Regions from separate parts of the Peribacillus sp. NPDC055009 genome, predicted to be linked through region 3. Evidence: riboswitches for the same ligand, from Rfam matches in the RefSeq annotation. Region 3 holds a riboswitch; each other region holds the start of a gene.
What was found. A riboswitch is a leader RNA that binds a small molecule or an ion and turns the genes downstream of it on or off. The one in region 3 is predicted to bind preQ1.
Positions count from the first base shown of each region.

Region 1: it holds a riboswitch for preQ1, as region 3 does, so the genes downstream of both, ACWF5P_RS01940 (VUT family protein) here and ACWF5P_RS11485 (QueT transporter family protein) in region 3, are expected to answer to the same signal.
Region 2: it holds a riboswitch for preQ1, as region 3 does, so the genes downstream of both, queC (7-cyano-7-deazaguanine synthase QueC) here and ACWF5P_RS11485 (QueT transporter family protein) in region 3, are expected to answer to the same signal.

Region 1 is NZ_JBSGVZ010000001.1:381,799-387,855, forward strand. It holds gene ACWF5P_RS01920 (hypothetical protein) at 221-520, shown strand; gene ACWF5P_RS01925 (HD domain-containing protein) at 567-1,538, shown strand; gene ACWF5P_RS01930 (SRPBCC family protein) at 1,676-2,116, opposite strand; gene ACWF5P_RS01935 (SRPBCC family protein) at 2,145-2,627, opposite strand; PreQ1 riboswitch class I at 2,878-2,920, shown strand; gene ACWF5P_RS01940 (VUT family protein) at 2,971-3,513, shown strand; gene ACWF5P_RS01945 (hypothetical protein) at 3,535-3,684, shown strand; gene ACWF5P_RS01950 (PadR family transcriptional regulator) at 3,988-4,308, opposite strand; gene ACWF5P_RS01955 (alpha/beta hydrolase) at 4,619-5,365, shown strand; gene ACWF5P_RS01960 (YetF domain-containing protein) at 5,467-6,057, opposite strand, start outside.
Region 2 is NZ_JBSGVZ010000001.1:375,201-381,257, forward strand. It holds gene pgsB (poly-gamma-glutamate synthase PgsB) at 1-314, opposite strand, end outside; gene ACWF5P_RS01885 (hypothetical protein) at 1,100-1,315, opposite strand; gene ACWF5P_RS01890 (methyl-accepting chemotaxis protein) at 1,754-3,433, opposite strand; PreQ1 riboswitch class I at 3,619-3,661, shown strand; gene queC (7-cyano-7-deazaguanine synthase QueC) at 3,717-4,382, shown strand; gene queD (6-carboxytetrahydropterin synthase QueD) at 4,382-4,852, shown strand; gene queE (7-carboxy-7-deazaguanine synthase QueE) at 4,845-5,573, shown strand; gene ACWF5P_RS01910 (DUF4260 domain-containing protein) at 5,626-5,973, opposite strand; gene ACWF5P_RS01915 (TetR family transcriptional regulator) at 6,024-6,057, opposite strand, start outside.
Region 3 is NZ_JBSGVZ010000006.1:50,145-56,201, reverse strand. It holds gene adhP (alcohol dehydrogenase AdhP) at 1-868, opposite strand, end outside; gene ACWF5P_RS11500 (DUF3892 domain-containing protein) at 1,168-1,464, shown strand; gene ACWF5P_RS11495 (hypothetical protein) at 1,546-2,358, opposite strand; gene ACWF5P_RS11490 (YbaK/EbsC family protein) at 2,494-3,015, opposite strand; PreQ1 riboswitch class I at 3,184-3,228, shown strand; gene ACWF5P_RS11485 (QueT transporter family protein) at 3,235-3,720, shown strand; gene ACWF5P_RS11480 (VTT domain-containing protein) at 3,844-4,500, shown strand; gene ACWF5P_RS11475 (PAS domain S-box protein) at 4,615-6,057, shown strand, end outside.

The DNA.
Region 1 (6,057 bases), on a different contig from region 3:
CACCTCCTTATTAATTGACCACTGGTTAATTAGGATGATAGCTCACTGATTTCCAAATGTCAAATATTAGATTGAATAATAATTCCTGTTTTTAAAGATAAACTTTACCATTTATTGAAGCGGAATTCCCCTAGTGTTGCAAAGGGGAGCAGGACATTGCAGCGTTTTTATTTTTAACTTTAATACCCCTATATGGTATTATAAGGATATTATTGGAGCTTTGAGGGGATGGATAAATGAAAAAGAAATTCGGTATTTTGGCATCAATTTTCATAGTCTTGACGGCTTTTTTTTATTCAATAAACCGTATAAAGATAAAACAATTCCTGTAGAAGACATTTTTGAAGTGTATCCACGAGATCAGGTAATAATAAATGAAATGATGATCATAGATGGAGTTGATGAGGTCAATCCGAGTGATGTCGATTTGAATGATGAAGAGGAATTGGAAAATTTGGTAAAAAAGCAATATGAGCAAAATCAAAAGGGAGAAATAATTTTTACAGAAAAAAATCAGTGAAATCACCTGTCTGTAATGAGTAAACTAATGGTGGAGGCGGCAGTTATTGATAGTTTCGGATAGTATCTATGGGGAACACATTGTAGAGGGAGTTCTGGAAGAGCTGATAGTAAGCAAACCGGTCCAAAGATTGAAGGGGATACATCAAGGCGGGGCAAGTTATTTAGTTAATGAGAAGTGGGATGTCACACGATTTGACCATTCAATTGGTGTGATGCTTTTAATAAAAGCGCTTGGAGGTTCATTGGAGGAACAAATCGCGGGCTTGCTGCATGACGTATCCCACACTGCATTCTCACATGTAATTGATTTCGTTCTGGATTGTAAGGATGAAGATTATCATGAAAAAATATATGAACAAGTCATTATGGAATCCGAAATCCCATTTATACTGAAGGAATTTGGATATGATCGTAAAGTCATTTTTCAATCAAAATGGGAATTGCTTGAACAGCCAGCACCTGAGTTATGTGCCGATCGGGTAGATTATACGCTCCGGGATATGTATCAATATGGACATATCACAATCGAAGCCATTAAAGAATTTCTAGAACATGTAATCATAATAAATGGAAGGATGTATCTGGATAATATTGAATCGGCGGAATGGTTTGTGAAAACGTATTACAGCGAAGTTATTGATTTTTTCATGAACCCACTTAATATATATGGCTATGATATCTTGGCAAAGACCTTAAAAGTGGCTTTAGCAAAAAAACTGATCAGCCTTGATGACTTACTCGGTACAGATGAAGAAGTCATGTGCTTGTTAAGCTTCACTGAAGACCATGAAGTTCAAAACCTGTTAAAACGGATCCATGGTAATGTAAAGTTGAAAGAAGATCAAGTGGAATACGATATACATCGGAAAAATAAAATGCGCCTGATAGATCCTTCAGTTATTCAAGGAACTAAATTGGTAATATCATCCAGTTTATCGGAAAAAGTCAAGAAAATGGGAATTGAAGCCTACAAAAAAGCTTCAAAGGGCATGTATCTAAAAGTGATTTCCGATTGAATTTCGTGTCAAACCATACGGGCAGTTTTTTCTCGGAAACATCTAGGTCTCCTCCCTTAGTTGATTTAGACAATCGACATTAGGAAGGAGCTTGCTTAACGGATGCCTTATACATCTGAACCAGCACCCTTTAATAATTAAAAAACCAATGATGCTCTCAAAGTATTAACGCCATTTTCTAAATAACCCTTTAAACAGGTTAATGTATAAACCCAACCTTCTTTTTGTCCGATCATTTTGTTTATTATTTCAGGGTCGTCCTCACTCAATCCTGATTCGTTTACTTCAATGATTGTACTCGTTTTATCCATCTCTTTTAGTGTAATGGTAACAATCGTTTCTTGATCATTTCCGCCCCACGCAAACACGATTTTCCTATTTTCCTCAACTTCCATTACATTAATGACCACTTCAGCATCGTATTCGTTGTATCTCAATGTAAGTGTCCTGCCTTGTTCCCATCTTTCCGAACTCGATGAGAACCAGAAATTCCTGATTTTTTCAGGATTCACTATGGCTTCAAACACTTCATTAGCTGGCTTGATTATCTTAAATTTCGTGATTATTTGGGTATCCATACTAAAACAACTCTCTTTCGATTTGTTTTTATTGTTTTCCACTATCCCAATCTACTGATATTGACGGCAGTGTCCGTCCAGTTTCAAGCAAGCTCTTCAGGTTACTTAGAATGGCTGGCCATCCATTATTCAAGCCTTCATAGGTATTGTCATCATATACGAAATCTGTCTTCAAAAGCTCCTCATGCCTAAGAATTAACTTCACAGTCGAATCGCCCATTTTCTGTAATTCAAAAGTGACCCGTGTAGGCTGCTCGCGAGGTGTTTCGTCTCCTGCCATGATCCATGTAAACGAGAGCAGGTGCAACGGCTCGCATTTAAGTACATTACCATGATCAGTAATCCGCCCATCTTCCAGCAAATATTTAACGGCTGCCCCTTCTTGCCAGTCAGACTGTACTTGCAATCCAAAGTGATATTTCTTCGTGACTTCACCACTCGTCAAGGCTTCCCAAAGCTTCTCTGGTGTGGTTGCGATATAAATAGGATAGACAAACGTAGTTTTTTTCATAATTCTTTTTCCTCCTCGCCAAATAAGGTATCAAGATCGTAACATGACTCTATCATTGATTTTCGGCTTTCATATACAGGCGGTCAAGCAGTTTTTTGCGACAGAAATCGGCAAAGTCATTGCATTGAAGAAGATTTGAAGTGAATTGCTAATATCGGATTCTCCGTGACATAAAAGGGCCATATGGAAACTTCTTGATTTCCAATCGTTTTCAAGCTACGATAAATGAGGAAAATGATAATCCGCCCGGGCGGAAGAGGTTCTAGCTACCCTCTCAAAAAAACTAAGGAGAACAGTGCTCTTTCTTAGGGTGCTGTTTTTTCTGTATAAGGAGAATTAAGAAATGTTAAGAATTTTATTGTATTTAGTATCCATAATCACGGCGAATGTGGTTACAGCAGCTTTTGCGCCATTACATTTTGGCATGTTCATCATCCCGATGGGGACATTGCTCATCGGGGGAACCTTCATCTTCCGAGATCTGGTCCAGAATAAATTCGGCCGCGAGAAGACCTATATATGTATCGTCACTGCACTTATTCTATCTGCATGTGTATCATTTTTATTAGGGGATACGTTACTGATTGTATTTGCTTCCGCATTATCGTTTGTGGTCGCAGAAACAGCGGACACGGAAATTTATACCCGTTTAAAGCTTCCGATGAGTTGGAGGGTGTTTTACAGCGGGATCGTTGGAGGATTTTTCGATTCGGTGATATTTGTCGTGATTGGCCTAAGTCCACTGGGTGCCAATATATTGCCATGGGAAGCAGTACCCGCTGCGGTCATCGGGCAAATCATCGTTAAAACCATCATACAGTCAATTGGTGCCGTACTGTTGGGACGAATCAACGTAGAACTGGAGAAACGTGTAGTCTCCAGTTAAATGCCAGGAGGGGTGCACTCGATGGAAGGAACCAAAAAGGAAGAAGATAAATGCTATTGCCTCGAGGCCTTTCGTGAAAAATATGGCCCCCATGTTCAAGGGGAATGCATGAAGCTCTCCTGCGCCAATTATCGCAAGCATAAAGGAATTGACAAAAAAGGACCAAAATAGGTCCTTTTTTTGCGCGTTAACGGAGTAACTCGCGAGTAAACGTGAAAAACTCACGATTAAATAGTGCGAAACTAAGTGTGCAGTACGAATTCACGAGTAAAAGTGCAAAATTCACGAGTAAACAGTCCAAACTCACGAGTAAACAGCGCAAATTCACGAGTAAACAGTGCGAACACAAGAGTGCCGTATGAATTCACGAATAAACAGTGCGAAATTATGAGTGCAGGACGAATTCACGAGTAAACATCAAAAAAAGCTTCCTGAACCGTTCCATTAATGGGGCTAGGAAGCTTTGTATTTTGTTTAGAATTGCTCAGTGGTTTTCCGAACTAATTTTTCGAGGAAGAAAAAGCATTCTCGCTTCCGTTCAAGTTCTGTTTGTCCATTTTCGGTGACATGATAATATTTCCTGCGGCCTGACTCGGACTCTTTCCAATGGCCTTTTATGAATTCTTTTTTTTCTAACCGTTTCAGGGCGGAGTAGAGGGTGCCTTCACTTATTTGATATTTGCCCATGCTCATTTCCTTCAAGATCTTCGTGATTTCATAGCCGTATAGCTTTTTTTGTGAAAGAAGTGAAAGCAAAAGGAGGTCAATGCTTCCCTTCATTAATTCTTTATCCAAATAAATTCTCCTCCTTTTCATTTCTAAAGTGTAATACGTTGTACATCGTATCACAAGGTGCATTTTACTTTTCTAAAAAAAAATGGTTAAATGACGATTGCTAAATAAATTTAATCATAGTAAAATGTGCTTCGGAACGGATGAGTTGTGAAGAGTGTGGTAAGGATACTATATACATGATTTAATTGTTTTAATGAAAATACGGAATAGGATAGAAGAATCACTACTCAAGGGGTATTAATTGATTTTTTTTCAAAAATCATTTAGATTCTATTTATCAACAAGAGCAAAGAAAGAAGGTCCTAGATAGATGAAAGTGAAAGCACCAGAGCCATTCACATATATTGGTGGAAAGAGAGCTGTTCTTTTACTTCACGGGTTTACCGGAAGTACAGGAGATATGAAGAAATTAGGGAAATACTTGAATGATCTTGACTATACTTGCCACGGACCTCTTTATAGAGGGCATGGAGTGTCTGGTGAGGAACTCGTTAAGACTGGTCCAAAGGAATGGTGGGAAGATGTAGTTAATGGCTATAAATTCCTTAAAGAAGAAGGCTATGAAGAAATTGCTGTTGTAGGAATTTCCTTAGGAGGAGTTTTCTCATTAAAAGTGGGAATTGAATTGCCTGTAAAAGGCGTAGTTTCAATGTGCGCTCCGACGCAAGGGAAAAGTATCGATCGACAAAAGAACCGCTTGCTCAATTATGCACAGGCTTATAAGAAGTTTGAGGGTAAAAATGCAGACCAAATTGCTGCAGAAGTGAAGCTGCTGGAAGAAGAGCCTATGCCTCAACTTAAAGATGTGCTGAATATTATAAATGAGACAGGTGAAAATTTAGATTTAATCACATCACCAACGCTTGTTTTACAAGGGCGCTTGGATGATCCTGACTATACGGAGAGTGCTACAGCGATTTTCAATGAAGTGGATACGCAGCATAAACACTTGATATGGTATGAAAATTCAGGTCATATTATCACATTGGGCAAGGAACGTGAACAGGTGTATGAAGATGTGTATAAGTTCTTAAATACACTGAACTGGTCGGAGTAATAAGCGAGTTGATAAATCCCCTTTAAGTTAAACTGTGTAAAGCCTGCATTCATAAGTAGGCTTTACACTATACTTGAGGGGATTTTACTTTGGCTGAAGATTTATTTGTAGAAAAAGACATTTAAGGTGTCGTTATTGTCAATAGTTGCCAATAAAATATCATTCACGTCGGCATTATATGTTATTTTGATTCTGTTTTTCAGCCATGCTTCGTCCTTGCCGCCCCGATTTAATTCTTTAGCATCAATCTTTCCCTCTTTAATAATCGTTTTAGGAAATGTGAAGGCATTTGTTGCTAGGTGCATATCTGCTGGGGTTACCGCTTCATATTGAGGATATAAGAACAATGAAATGGTACCACCTGGTTCCCATAGTGCGAGTGATACTTTTTGAATATCTTTGACTTTTTCTTTTCTTAATTCCGATAATAAAACATCGATCGAGATTCGGGCCCTTGCCAAGCTTTTGTATATGATTTGTCCATTTTCGATAAGGGGAAAGGGATCAGAGTCAAAAAACCTTCGGAGTTTACCCCACTTAAGGCTTGTAAACACACTAATTATATATAAAATGACCAATACACCTGTTGTTATCATTGAGCCCTCCAAACCTAACTGTTCATCAGATAAAGGGTGAGCAAGAATGTTTCCAATAATTAATGCCATTATGAAATCAAGTAACCGTAACTGCGA
Region 2 (6,057 bases), on a different contig from region 3:
GTTCCTAAATCGGCAACTTCTTTAATTACACGCCGTTGTTCTCCTATGTTGGGTCCTTCCGGTCGGCGTACAATCGGTTTTTCCTTGTCGGTAAACCAATAGATCATTCTTGCTGATGTACCGGTTGTTTTACCTACTGTTTTGTACTTAGCTTCCTGGATCACACCTGTAATCAGACGCGTTACAGTCGATTTCCCTCGGATCCCATTCACATTCACACGTACCGGGATGGAGTCGAGACGCTTCTGATGGCGCTTTTGTTCGAAAATGCCATAGCCAAGCAAAAAGATCGCACAAATAAATATTGGTGCCATTTTTTAACCTCTCTTTTTTTAAATATTTGATTTACTGAATACACACTACATGATTTTAAACTTAATAGGCAAGAGTCAATTATTCTATTGCAATATAGTTATTATCAGCTTTTTCAAATAAATGTATATTGGAGTGTAATAGTATCTAATGGGATAAATTGTTTTATGAGTACAAAGATATGGCTGGAAATCAAGGGAATCCTCGGTTTATTTACACTAAATTATGGAAAGTTTAATAAAAACCCATTTTGGTTAGAATCAAAATAGATTCATGAGCATTTAAACCTAATTCATAATGGCTATATTTGAATAATAATTGTTTTTGAAAAGTGAGGTTTATTACAGTTTATTAATTGTTTCTACCCATTGTTTGACATAAACGTAACAATTTTTATGCATTTGTAATTCAATGTGAAATATTGCATCTAACGACTCAATTAGTTGAACTCTTTTGAATATGGATAAAGATGAGTAAAAGAACACATCTCTTTTTTTTGATATTTACCGGTTTTTTCCTTAGGTAATACCCATGGGTCTATCATTGATCTTTTACCTAAAACATGAAATAAACTAAAGTTAACCCATTTTTTAAAAAAATACCTAGTTTCTTCTATAGATATAGTGTTTATAGATGAATGCAAAATAAAAAAGCCCAGAAGCATTTCTGAGCTTTCGGCTTATATATTGAAAATAATGGAATGGTCACGAATCTCCGTTCATCTGGAGATTTAACGTTGGGGAGTCTTGAGCTGCAGCCTGGGTAGCTGATTATGGAAGGAATCAGGTCAACTGGATTTCTTTCTGTCAGAAATTTCAAGGTTGGAGCCCTTTTTACCGCCATCAATCACATAAAATCTAGGAGTTAATCTCCTTCTTTTTCCTTGATTGTCAGGATTCATCTTCATATAATTTTCGTATTCTTTGCGAAAGAATTCATCGGTTTCCCGTTCCAGTGCTTTTCTTTCGTTAAAATCTGTTATGAATTTGAAAAAACGTTTCATATGAATTCCTCCTTATGGGGTTAAAAGGTCTTGGTTTAATAGTATCATATCATTAATGAAATTTAACCTTTTTAAAAAATTTGAAGTGGGAATCGTGTTTTTGTGTGAATAAAGTTGTGAATGGCTTGATTCGAGAGAAAGCATGCAATGGAACCTTACTGGGTATATGTTCTCGTGCATGTTGAAAGGAAATGTCGGGATTTGCAGTAGCAGGTATTGGAAGTGATGAATATTTAAGTTAAAATATTCCTTTAATCAATTATACACTAAATATTCTGAAAACAAAGGAAAATATTCACTTCCAGCCGCTTCTGATAGATTTGTTTTTTAATGGTTCATTATTGTGTATAGTTATTTATTCCCCGAATATACGAAAATGAAACAAACCTTATAATGGAAGGGAAAAAGCAATTTCCCGCATTCGGGAAATTGCTAGTGTCATAATTGGAACTTCTTAACCTGTTCAGTGAGCAGTTCTGCCGAAGATGCAAGTTCACTGGCATGATTCGTGATTTCATCCATCGAAGAGCTGGATTGCTGAGCGGAGGCGGAGACTTGTTCGATTCCTGCCGCGGACTCTTCAGAAACGGCTGCGATATCTTCGATTGCCTGATTGATTATTTGGCTATTTGTGGAAATGTAGTTCAATTCGTCTGTTATATGCAGTATTTTCATTTCAATATTCCCGACAGAATGATTGATTGTTTCAAAGGTTCGCCCTGTGAGCGTGATTTGTTTCGTGCCTTCATCCACTTGAGTATAACCATCTTCTAGGGAGTGGACAACCGTTTTTGAACCTGTTTGAATGGCGGAGACAATATTGGTGATATCCCCAACGGAGTCTGTGACCTCTTCAGCGAGTTTCCGCACTTCATCGGCGACGACAGCAAAGCCCTTGCCATGTTCACCAGCACGAGCAGCTTCTATGGCTGCATTCAGCGCCAATAGATTAGTTTGATTGGATATATCCTTGATGACCTGCACAAGCTGCGAAATTTGCTGTGATTGAGAATCGAGCCCTTTCACTTGCTCTACGGCATCTTTGACAATCCCATCAATACTTTGCATCTGTTGGACCGAACTGCGCATTAAAGTGGTGCCTTCCTTGGTCAAGGAAAGGATTTCGGTTGAACTGTTAGCTACATCCACCCCTTCTATGTAGGCAAGCTTAATCCTGCCGGTGAAATCATCCATGATGCGAACCATTTCAGATGCCCGGTTGGCTTGTGACTCCGAACCTTCCGAAAGTTCATACATAGTAGTCGCTATCTGTTTGCTGCCCTGCTGCACTTCATTTGCTGATTGAGTCAGATCTTCGCTTTGGTTGGAAACGGATTGCGAAACAATGAGCATTTTTTCAATCGTATCACGAAGGTCTTTCTGCATTTGATTGGCGGATACCGTTAGTTCGCCCATTTCATCATTTGACTTTTGCTCCAGGGGCTCATGATTCAGCTCTCCTGCAGCCACCATTTTCATCCTATCTCTGATTTTAAGGAGGGGGGTGGTAATGAGGTTGGCAGTGACAACCGCAAGGACAAGGCCGATAAGGACTGCCGCAATGGATATGATGATACTTGTCGTCTTAACCGATTTCCCGCTGGTGATGACGGTTTCACCTGAAGCGACAATCAATTCCTCGCGTTCCGAAACAAGCTCCTTGAAACCCTCCATAACTTCATTGCTTATTGGCGCCACTTCATTTTCGAGTATCTCTTTAGCGCGTTCTTCATTTCCATTTTCATATTGTGGAAACACCCGGTCTACAATCATCGTCCTCCAATCCACGCTTTTCTCGATTAATTCCTTCGCTTCAACAGAATCGCTTAAGGCAAGGAGATCCTCCTGGATGACCTGGCTTTCTTCGGTATATTGTAAGAACCCTTCTTTATAACTCTCGTCACCATAAAGAATATATGCCCGGGCGTATGCGGTTCTTTGTGCTAGATTGTATAGCAGCTTTTCGTCTTGGATAAGAAGCGGAAGCTCCTTTTCGATGATATCCTGGGAATATACCAGTGACTTGTTGCTGCTGTAGATGTTGAATGCTCCTAAGATGACACATAAAGATATGATGAGTGAAAATGCCACCAATACCTTTGCTTTAATGCTTTTCAAATTATTGGACCCCTTTATCGATATTTTATTCACACTGTTTTATCGGATAAATAAAAGGATATTTAAGCAATGAAAAGTTAACCAAATTTTCCATCAGATCCAATGTTCTCTTAATATAAACATCTTGATTTCTTATCGTTTTCAAGTTACTATTGATTTGGAAAAATATAATATTCCGCGTTAAGGCGGAAGAGGTTCTAGCTACCCTCTCAAAAAAACTAAGGAGAAACAGTGCTCTATTCTTAGGGTGCTGTTTTTTTCCGTAAAAAGGAGTTTTATAGAAATGAAGAAGAAAGAAAAGGCAGTGGTTGTGTTTAGCGGAGGTCAGGACAGTACGACGTGCCTGTTCTGGGCGATGGAGAGATTTGAGGAAGTGGAAGCGGTGACGTTCGATTATAACCAGCGGCATAGCTTGGAAATCGAATGCGCTCAAAACATTGCCAAGGAATTGGGCATAAACCATCATATCCTTGACATGTCGCTGCTGAACCAACTGGCACCAAATGCGCTGACGAGAAGTGATATTGCGGTGGCGGACGGAGAAGAAGGGGAATTGCCGTCGACGTTCGTACCAGGGAGGAATTTGCTGTTCCTTTCGTTTGCCGGAGTGCTGGCGAGTCAGATTGGCGCTAAACATATTGTCACCGGTGTTTGTGAAACGGATTTCAGCGGATATCCGGACTGCCGCGATGTATTCATTAAATCATTGAATGTGACCTTGAACTTGTCGATGGACCAGTCATTCGTCATTGATACGCCGCTAATGTGGCTTAATAAAGAGGAAACATGGGAGCTAGCGGATCAGCTAGGCGCGTTCGATTTTGTGCGCGAAAAGACCCTGACTTGCTATAACGGAATCATCTCCGACGGCTGTGGAGATTGTCCGGCATGTAATCTGCGGAAAAAAGGACTGGATGACTATGTAAGCAGACGGAAGGTGCTTTCATGATGTACGGTTTTACGATAGTGGATAAACTCCAAAAAATAGATGAAGATATTCAGCGCAGCCAATTGAAGTATACGAACAAGAGGGTTCTCGTGAGTAAGGAATTCACCTTTGATGCGGCACACCATCTGCATGATTATGAAGGAAAATGCAAGAACCTGCATGGCCACACGTATAAGGTCATTTTCGGATTAAGCGGGTATACAGATTCACGCGGGTTGATGATAGATTTTGGGGACATCAAGGATATATGGAAAAATGAAATTGAAATCCACCTGGATCACCGTTATTTGAATGAAACCCTGCCGCTCATGAATACAACAGCTGAAAATATGGTTGTCTGGATTTATGAAAAAATGGCCGAATCCCTTTCATTAAAAGAATATGAAGGTGCTAGAGTCGAATTTGTTCGACTGTACGAAACGCCGACAAGCTATGCAGAAGCCAGACGGGAGTGGATGGAAAGTGAGTAAACTCCCGGTTATGGAAATCTTTGGGCCGACCATCCAAGGAGAGGGAATGGTCATTGGCCAAAAAACCATGTTCGTTCGGACGGCCGGCTGCGATTATTCGTGTGCCTGGTGTGATTCCGCATTTACATGGGATGGCTCCGGTAAGGAAGATACCGTCCAGATGACTGCTAGAGAAGTATGGGATGAGCTGAAGCGTATTGGGGGTTCCGCTTTTTCCTTCGTTACGATATCAGGAGGAAACCCGGCTCTGCTGAAAAACCTAAACGTCTTGATAGCGATCTTACATGAAAATAAAATGAAAATAGGTGTCGAAACCCAAGGGAGCCGATGGCAGGATTGGTTTCTCGATATTGATGAACTGACTATTTCACCTAAGCCGCCGAGCTCTGGAATGAACACCGACTTTACGGTGCTCGACAAAATCATCTCGAACCTTGCCAATCGAAATCCTGAAAACCATGTCTCATTGAAAATCGTCGTCTTTAACGAGGAAGATTATCAATATGCCAAACATGTACATGGGCGTTACCCGGAAATTCCTTTTTATCTGCAGGTCGGCAATGACGACAGCAGGACGGCGGATGATCGTCAATTGATCAGCGGCCTATTGAAGAAGTACGAAGAGTTAATTGATAAAGTGATAACAGATGATGAATTGAATGATGTGAAAGTCCTGCCCCAGCTGCATACCTATATATGGGGTAACAAGCGGGGCGTATAAAGAAAAGAGAGCGGAGGCAGTGTGATGCGTAATCACACTGCCTTTTAAGCTATTACAACCTTTGAATGTGTGTAGCTTTGAAGGATGATGTGTATTTAAGGCCATATCCAAATAAGCGATCCATTCCAATATGCGCGGTCCAAATTAAACCAATCAGCATCAATGCATCCGACTTTAGAAAAATGGCTAGCAAAATCATGAAGATGGACAGAGTATAAGTATGAAATAAGTTATAAACCCTTGCTCCAATCCGATCATTGATCAGGTAGGCCAGCATGGAAACATCAGGCGATAAAATCAATAGAAGGAAAATCCACCAGCTGAATTCATATAACGAATAGATGTAAATCACCGCTACAAGGACCATGAGTCCTTCAATATGAAGGTATTTCTTTACCATATTAAAACCTCCAATGTTTAATTGACCTATGGTCAATAATATTCAAAAAATTATATGATGTTCCTGATGATATTTTTTACATGA
Region 3 (6,057 bases):
TTCTCGTCCCGACGATGGACCCTTTTACAGTTACCCCATTTAACACTGTATCAAAAATCGGGATTGGAAGTTCATCATTCGGCAATCCGACTACGACAAGTGTGCCTCCCCTCTTGACAGAACTGTAAGCCTGTTCGAATGCTTTTTTCGTAACCGCTACAGAAATAGATGCCTGCACACCGCCAACTTTATCCTTTATGGCCTGTACAGGATCTGTCTTAAGCCCATTAACCGTGTAATCCGCCCCCAGTTCCGTTGCCAGATCAAGCTTATCATCTTGAATATCGACAGCAATGACATTAAAGCCCATCGCTTTCGCGTATTGCAGGGCAACATGTCCCAATCCGCCAATTCCATAAACCGCTACCCAATCACCAGGTTTTGCTTCTGATACCTTAAGCGCTTTATACGTCGTTACACCTGCACAGAAAATCGGTGATACCTCCGCAAAGTCAAGCCCTTCAGGAACCTTCACCACATATTTGGCAGGTGCTTTACAATATTCCGCATACCCGCCGTCCACGGAATAGCCTGCATTCAATTGATCCAAGCAAAGCGTTTCCCTGCCGGTCAGACAATATTCACAATCGCCACAGGCTGAATAAAGCCAAGGGATCCCAACACGGTCACCCACTTTCAAGGAAGTTACGCCTTCTGCCACCTTTTCTATAATGCCCACACCCTCATGTCCGGGGATGAGCGGAAGCTTGGGTTTTACCGGCCAATCACCATGTACCGCATGTAGATCGGTATGACACACGCCACAGGCTTTAATTTTCACTAATATCTCACCATACTCCAATTCCGGAATGGGTACTTCTTTAATCTCAAGTTTTTGGTTAAATTCATTGACGACCGCCGCTTTCATTGTCTTGACCTGTTGTTTTGCATTTACAGTGCTTGCCCCTTGTTTTACATTCATGATTCATATTCCTCCCTTAATTCAGTGGATATTATTTCTTGCTACTACTTAAATTTGCACTACTACACTACCTAAAATAGATGCAAGTGCCATGCCACTGCAAAAAGGCCAATAAGACAGCAATCACAAAAAAAAGTGCCGAAAAATCGGCCCATTTGGACGAATTAACGGCTCAAGTTGGACGAAATCCGGTTTGTATATTGCAGAAAAAATGGCTCACCCTATAAATAGGAGGTGTCTAATACATGGACCAATTTGAAAAAGCCTATGAATCATATAAACAGCAGGGAACACCGCAAGCAAACCAACCTGATTCAGCAGGAAAAGAAGAAATCATCGCCGTAAGGAAAAATGAAGAGGACAATATTATCGCCATCAAGACGAACTCCGGCCGCGAACTCGACTACCCCACAGCCCTTGCGGAAGCAAAGGCGGGCAACCTGGCCAATGTTGACGTCTTTCATAAATATGGACGTGACATATTGCGGAGTGAGCCCGATGGGATAAAGGAAAATAACCTGGATCAACTGCCGGAGTTTTGAAATTTCGGGGAGACTGCCTGATATGGGCAGTTTTTTTCTGTCTGGATGAGCTAAAAAAGAACCAGCATGATTAGCCGGATCTTATTTTTCGTAAGGATAGGATTCAGAGATTTCGAGCAGTCGGCCGCAGGACTCGACAACCTCGATGATTTCCATCCATGACATGTCCAGACCCAGTTCATTAGCATGGGAAATCTTATCCCGTAACTTTCGGATGGCATTCGCATCCTTCTTCCCTTTACTTTTCGAAGGGATTTGGAAGAAGTGCCTCAATTCTTTATCTTTATGTATAATATCGAATTTATCACTGATTTGCAGGCACTCTATTATATTGATATCCTCATTTTTATCAATTCTCCTTCTATATAATTCGGTTGCCTTTTCTAAACGGTCTTCGCTGATCATTGGATACCAGCTGCCATCGCCGAATCTATCCAGGATGATATCGCTCATCCTCATTTCCAATAAGGTAATATATCCGAATATCAGCATCCTGATCGGAGGCTTTTGAAGGTCGGCATGGGTAATCAACATTTTAATTGAATTATTCTCCAATACGAACACCCTTGTTTTATTCTTGAAAATATGGAGAAGCTGGATCAAAGGGGTTGAGTCCGAAACCATTTCCCTTGGTGAAAAGTTTCTCATATATTCAGAAATACTTCCTTCACCTAGTTCTTCCCTTTCGATATACCCGATGATTTCCCCTTGATCTTGGACAGCCAATATATCAAAATTCTTTTTTTCCAATGCTTTCTGAATATCCAGCGCCAGATCATTTTTATGGCAAAACTCAAGCTCCTGGGCAATGCTCTTAACCGTTATATTTTCTTCATAAAGAGTTTTAAGACTAAGATAGCTGCTATTGCTTTTTCTTACGCTTCCATTTAACATCTTTCAACCTCCGCTCAGGAACACTTTCTGCCCGTTTTCCGCTTTAATCATAGAAATGCATGCGGCCCCCACAAATAAAGTCCACTGCAGTGGACTCAATCCCAATCATGTGAATCTAATTTTTTGACACATTAATCAAATGACATCAACTGCATTGCCTACCGCCGTTTCCTCATTCTCCTTTTCTTCCCAACCCTTACAAACATCCACCCACTCCTTCGCACCTGAATATTCAAACAATTCAGCGAGTGTAAGTTCTATTGCAGAGTTCGCACTGCCGCAAGCCGGAAACAATGACTCGAAGCGCTTCATCGATACATCAAGAAAAACAGCTAAATCGTTTGCCAGACCAAACGGGCAAACGCCTCCGATTGCATGGCCGGTCTGTGCAAGCACTTCTTCAGGCGAAAGCATTCGTGCCTTGAAACCGAATGTCTGACGAAATTTCTTATTATCCACTTTAGCGTCCCCTGCGGCAACTACCAAAATCGCGTGTTCACCTTCCCCTTTAAAGGAAAGAGTCTTAGCAATCCGCGCTGGGATAACACCGATGGTTTCCGCTGCCTCAATCACCGTAGCACTCGATGTTTCGAACTCCTTTACGTCGCCTTCCCGATTCCATTGTTTAAAATGGCTTTTGACACTCTCGATCGACATTTTATATTCACTCCTTTTACGTACATATTGAAATAATATCATCCTTCATTGCAATAAATCAAAATCCTATTGTGCTACTTCTACTGGGTAAACTAATAAATTAAAACCATTCTTTACAAATTGACGAAACAAGCGTACATGGGATACTATTAATAATCGGGTAAACGCCTACACGTGGTTCGTAACCATCCCACGATAAAAAACTAGGGAGAGAGTAAAATGAATGTTCGTACACTCGTGATAAACGGGTTATTGGCTGCCTTGTATGTGGCGGTCTCATTGGTGTTTAAACCAATAGCTTTTGAGATGTTCCAATTCCGTGTACCGGAAATGTTGAATCATCTGATTGTATTCAATAAAAAGTATATCTACGGTATCGTTGGCGGGGTCTTCATATCGAATCTGCTCTTTTCGCCGATGGTGCCATATGATTTGATTTTTGGGGTGGGGCAATCCCTGCTCGCCTTATTGCTTGTCATTTATATTTCTCGTTTCATAAAAGGCATTAAAGGACGGATGATCGCCACGATTATCTTTTTCACGTTCACAATGTTTTTAATTGCAATTGAACTGAACCTTGCCTTTGGCTTGCCATTCTGGCTAAGCTGGATGACTACAGCTGTCGGTGAGTTCGTCGTCCTCCTGATCGGAGCGCCAATCATTTATGGAATGAACAAAAGAATTCAGTTTGAAAAGTGGCTTTAAAAGGAATCTTCGCGCCGTTAGGCCACTATAATGGAAAAGAGCTGTCTGCATGATGCGGCAGCTCTTTTTTTTCACCAATGAACTCGAAAATGATAAACTATTAGTAAGAATGGTGGTGGCCCTTTGAAAAAAGTCCTGACCATAATAGGTCTACTTGTAATCGCAATATTTATATACTCTAATGCTGAGCTGTTCACTTTGGTTTGGAAAAGTGACCTGGATTCTGTTATTGGTATATTGAAGGAAAACCTTCTGCTTACATTTATTGTGACATTCGTATTGATGTTTGTACAAAATTCTTTTACAATCATCCCCTTAATTTTGCTCCTGACTATCAATGTCACGATATTCGGATTCATATATGGCTATCTATGGAGTTGGTTTACAAGTGTTGTTGCCTCAGGATTCATTTTTTATGCAGCAAGAAACTGGTTTCAGGAGCTTCTCTTAAAGAAGATTGGTGAAAAATGGCAGGAAACCGTTGTGGAGCATGGCTTCATGTACGTTTTTACAGGAAGGATTTTCCCGCTTATCCCAACAAGCTTAATTAACTTGGCAGCTGGAGTCAGCACTGTCACGTTCAAGGATTTTTTATTAGCAACGGCGCTTGGCAACCTTATATACTTTTTCTTCCTATCGCTGATTCCCTATGGACTGCTATCTGTTGAAATGAACCAATATACGCTAGCTGCACTCGCACTCCTCTTCTTACTATTTTTCATTATCTATAAGCGTACAAAAAAGAAAAAGAAACTTACCTTCTTCAGAAAAAACAGGTGACCACATTGGCCCCTGTTTTTTTATTTAGGATTCTGCATATATTTTTTTTCGATAGTTTGTTAAAATGTGTATGTAATTTTACCTTTGAAATGTCTAAAATCAGGGAGAATCTCCATGTCCAAACGCTCCATCTTAGCAATATATATCCTATCCGGGATTCTTACATTAGTCGTATTCGACTATTTTTTAACTACAAATATCCAAAACAAGGAAGTCTTCGTTCAACTGCAAAGAGTGGAAGGCTTTGTTTTCCTTTTATCAATAGGCTTGGTCTTATATCTTTATTTAGCTAAAAGGGAAGAATTCAAACGATTAAAAGAGGCGGAACAACGTCGGCGTACACTCATCAATTCGATGGTTGATTTCGTTAACTTCAAGGATGGTGATGGCCGATGGCTTGAATCCAATACCTTCGGGCTGCAATTATTTCAATTGGAGCATGTAGATTATAAGGGAAAAAGAGACAGTGAGCTCGCCGAATACTCCGAATTTTATAAAGAGTCGTTGATCTACTGTGAAGTTTCCGATGAAGAAACGTGGGTAAAAGGGGAAATCACACGGTGTGAGGAAATCATCCCTCTTCCCGATGGCAATCACAAGACCTTTGATACGATCAAAGTTCCCCTGTTCAATGAGGATGGTTCACGAAAAGGCTTAGTCGTCATTGGCAGGGATATTTCTGAAAGGGTTGTCGCGGAGAATCAATTATTCGAAAGTGAACAACGCTATAAATCATTGTTTGAACACAACCCATATCCGATGCTGATGCTTGATTTAAACGGAATAATCACGACGGTGAATCCTAGATTTGAAACGGTAACAGGCTTTCAACAGGAAGAAATACATGGAGCCTCATTCATTAATTTGAACTTCTCAGCAGAAGATGCGGAATTGATCCGTACATCTTGCCAATATGTCATGGAAAACCATAAGGGAATCAAAAAAGGTAAAGATATAGAATTCCTGACGAAGTACGGGAATTCCATCTTACTTTCTTGTACGTTTGTCCCGATGATGGTTGGCGAGGATTTAGTCGGAATCATTACTTATGCTAAAGAGGTCACTCAAATCCGGGAAACCGAAGCCCGCTTAAGAAGAACCGAAAAATTATCGATAGTCGGCGAACTTGCCGCAAGTGTGGCCCACGAGGTACGAAACCCGTTGACTTCTTTAAAAGGTTTCGTCCAGCTGCTTAAAAAGAGCGACCATCCCTATGAACAATACTACACAATCATGTTAAGTGAGTTGGATCGAATCAATCTTATTGTAAGTGAGTTACTCGTTCTGGCGAAACCACAGGAACTTCCATTCAGCAAACATCAAATCATCGACCTGATGAATGATGTCAAAACCTTGTTGAAACCAGAGGCGGACTCGTACCCCACCCAAATATCAATATGTGTTAAAAACGAAATACCGCTTCTTTTATGTGAGGGAAACCAATTAAAACAAGTTTTCATAAACATGCTCAAAAATTCAATGGAGGCATCCGCCGATCACATTTGGATTGATTTCGAACGCATGGATAATAACCTTTCCATCACCATCAAAGATAAT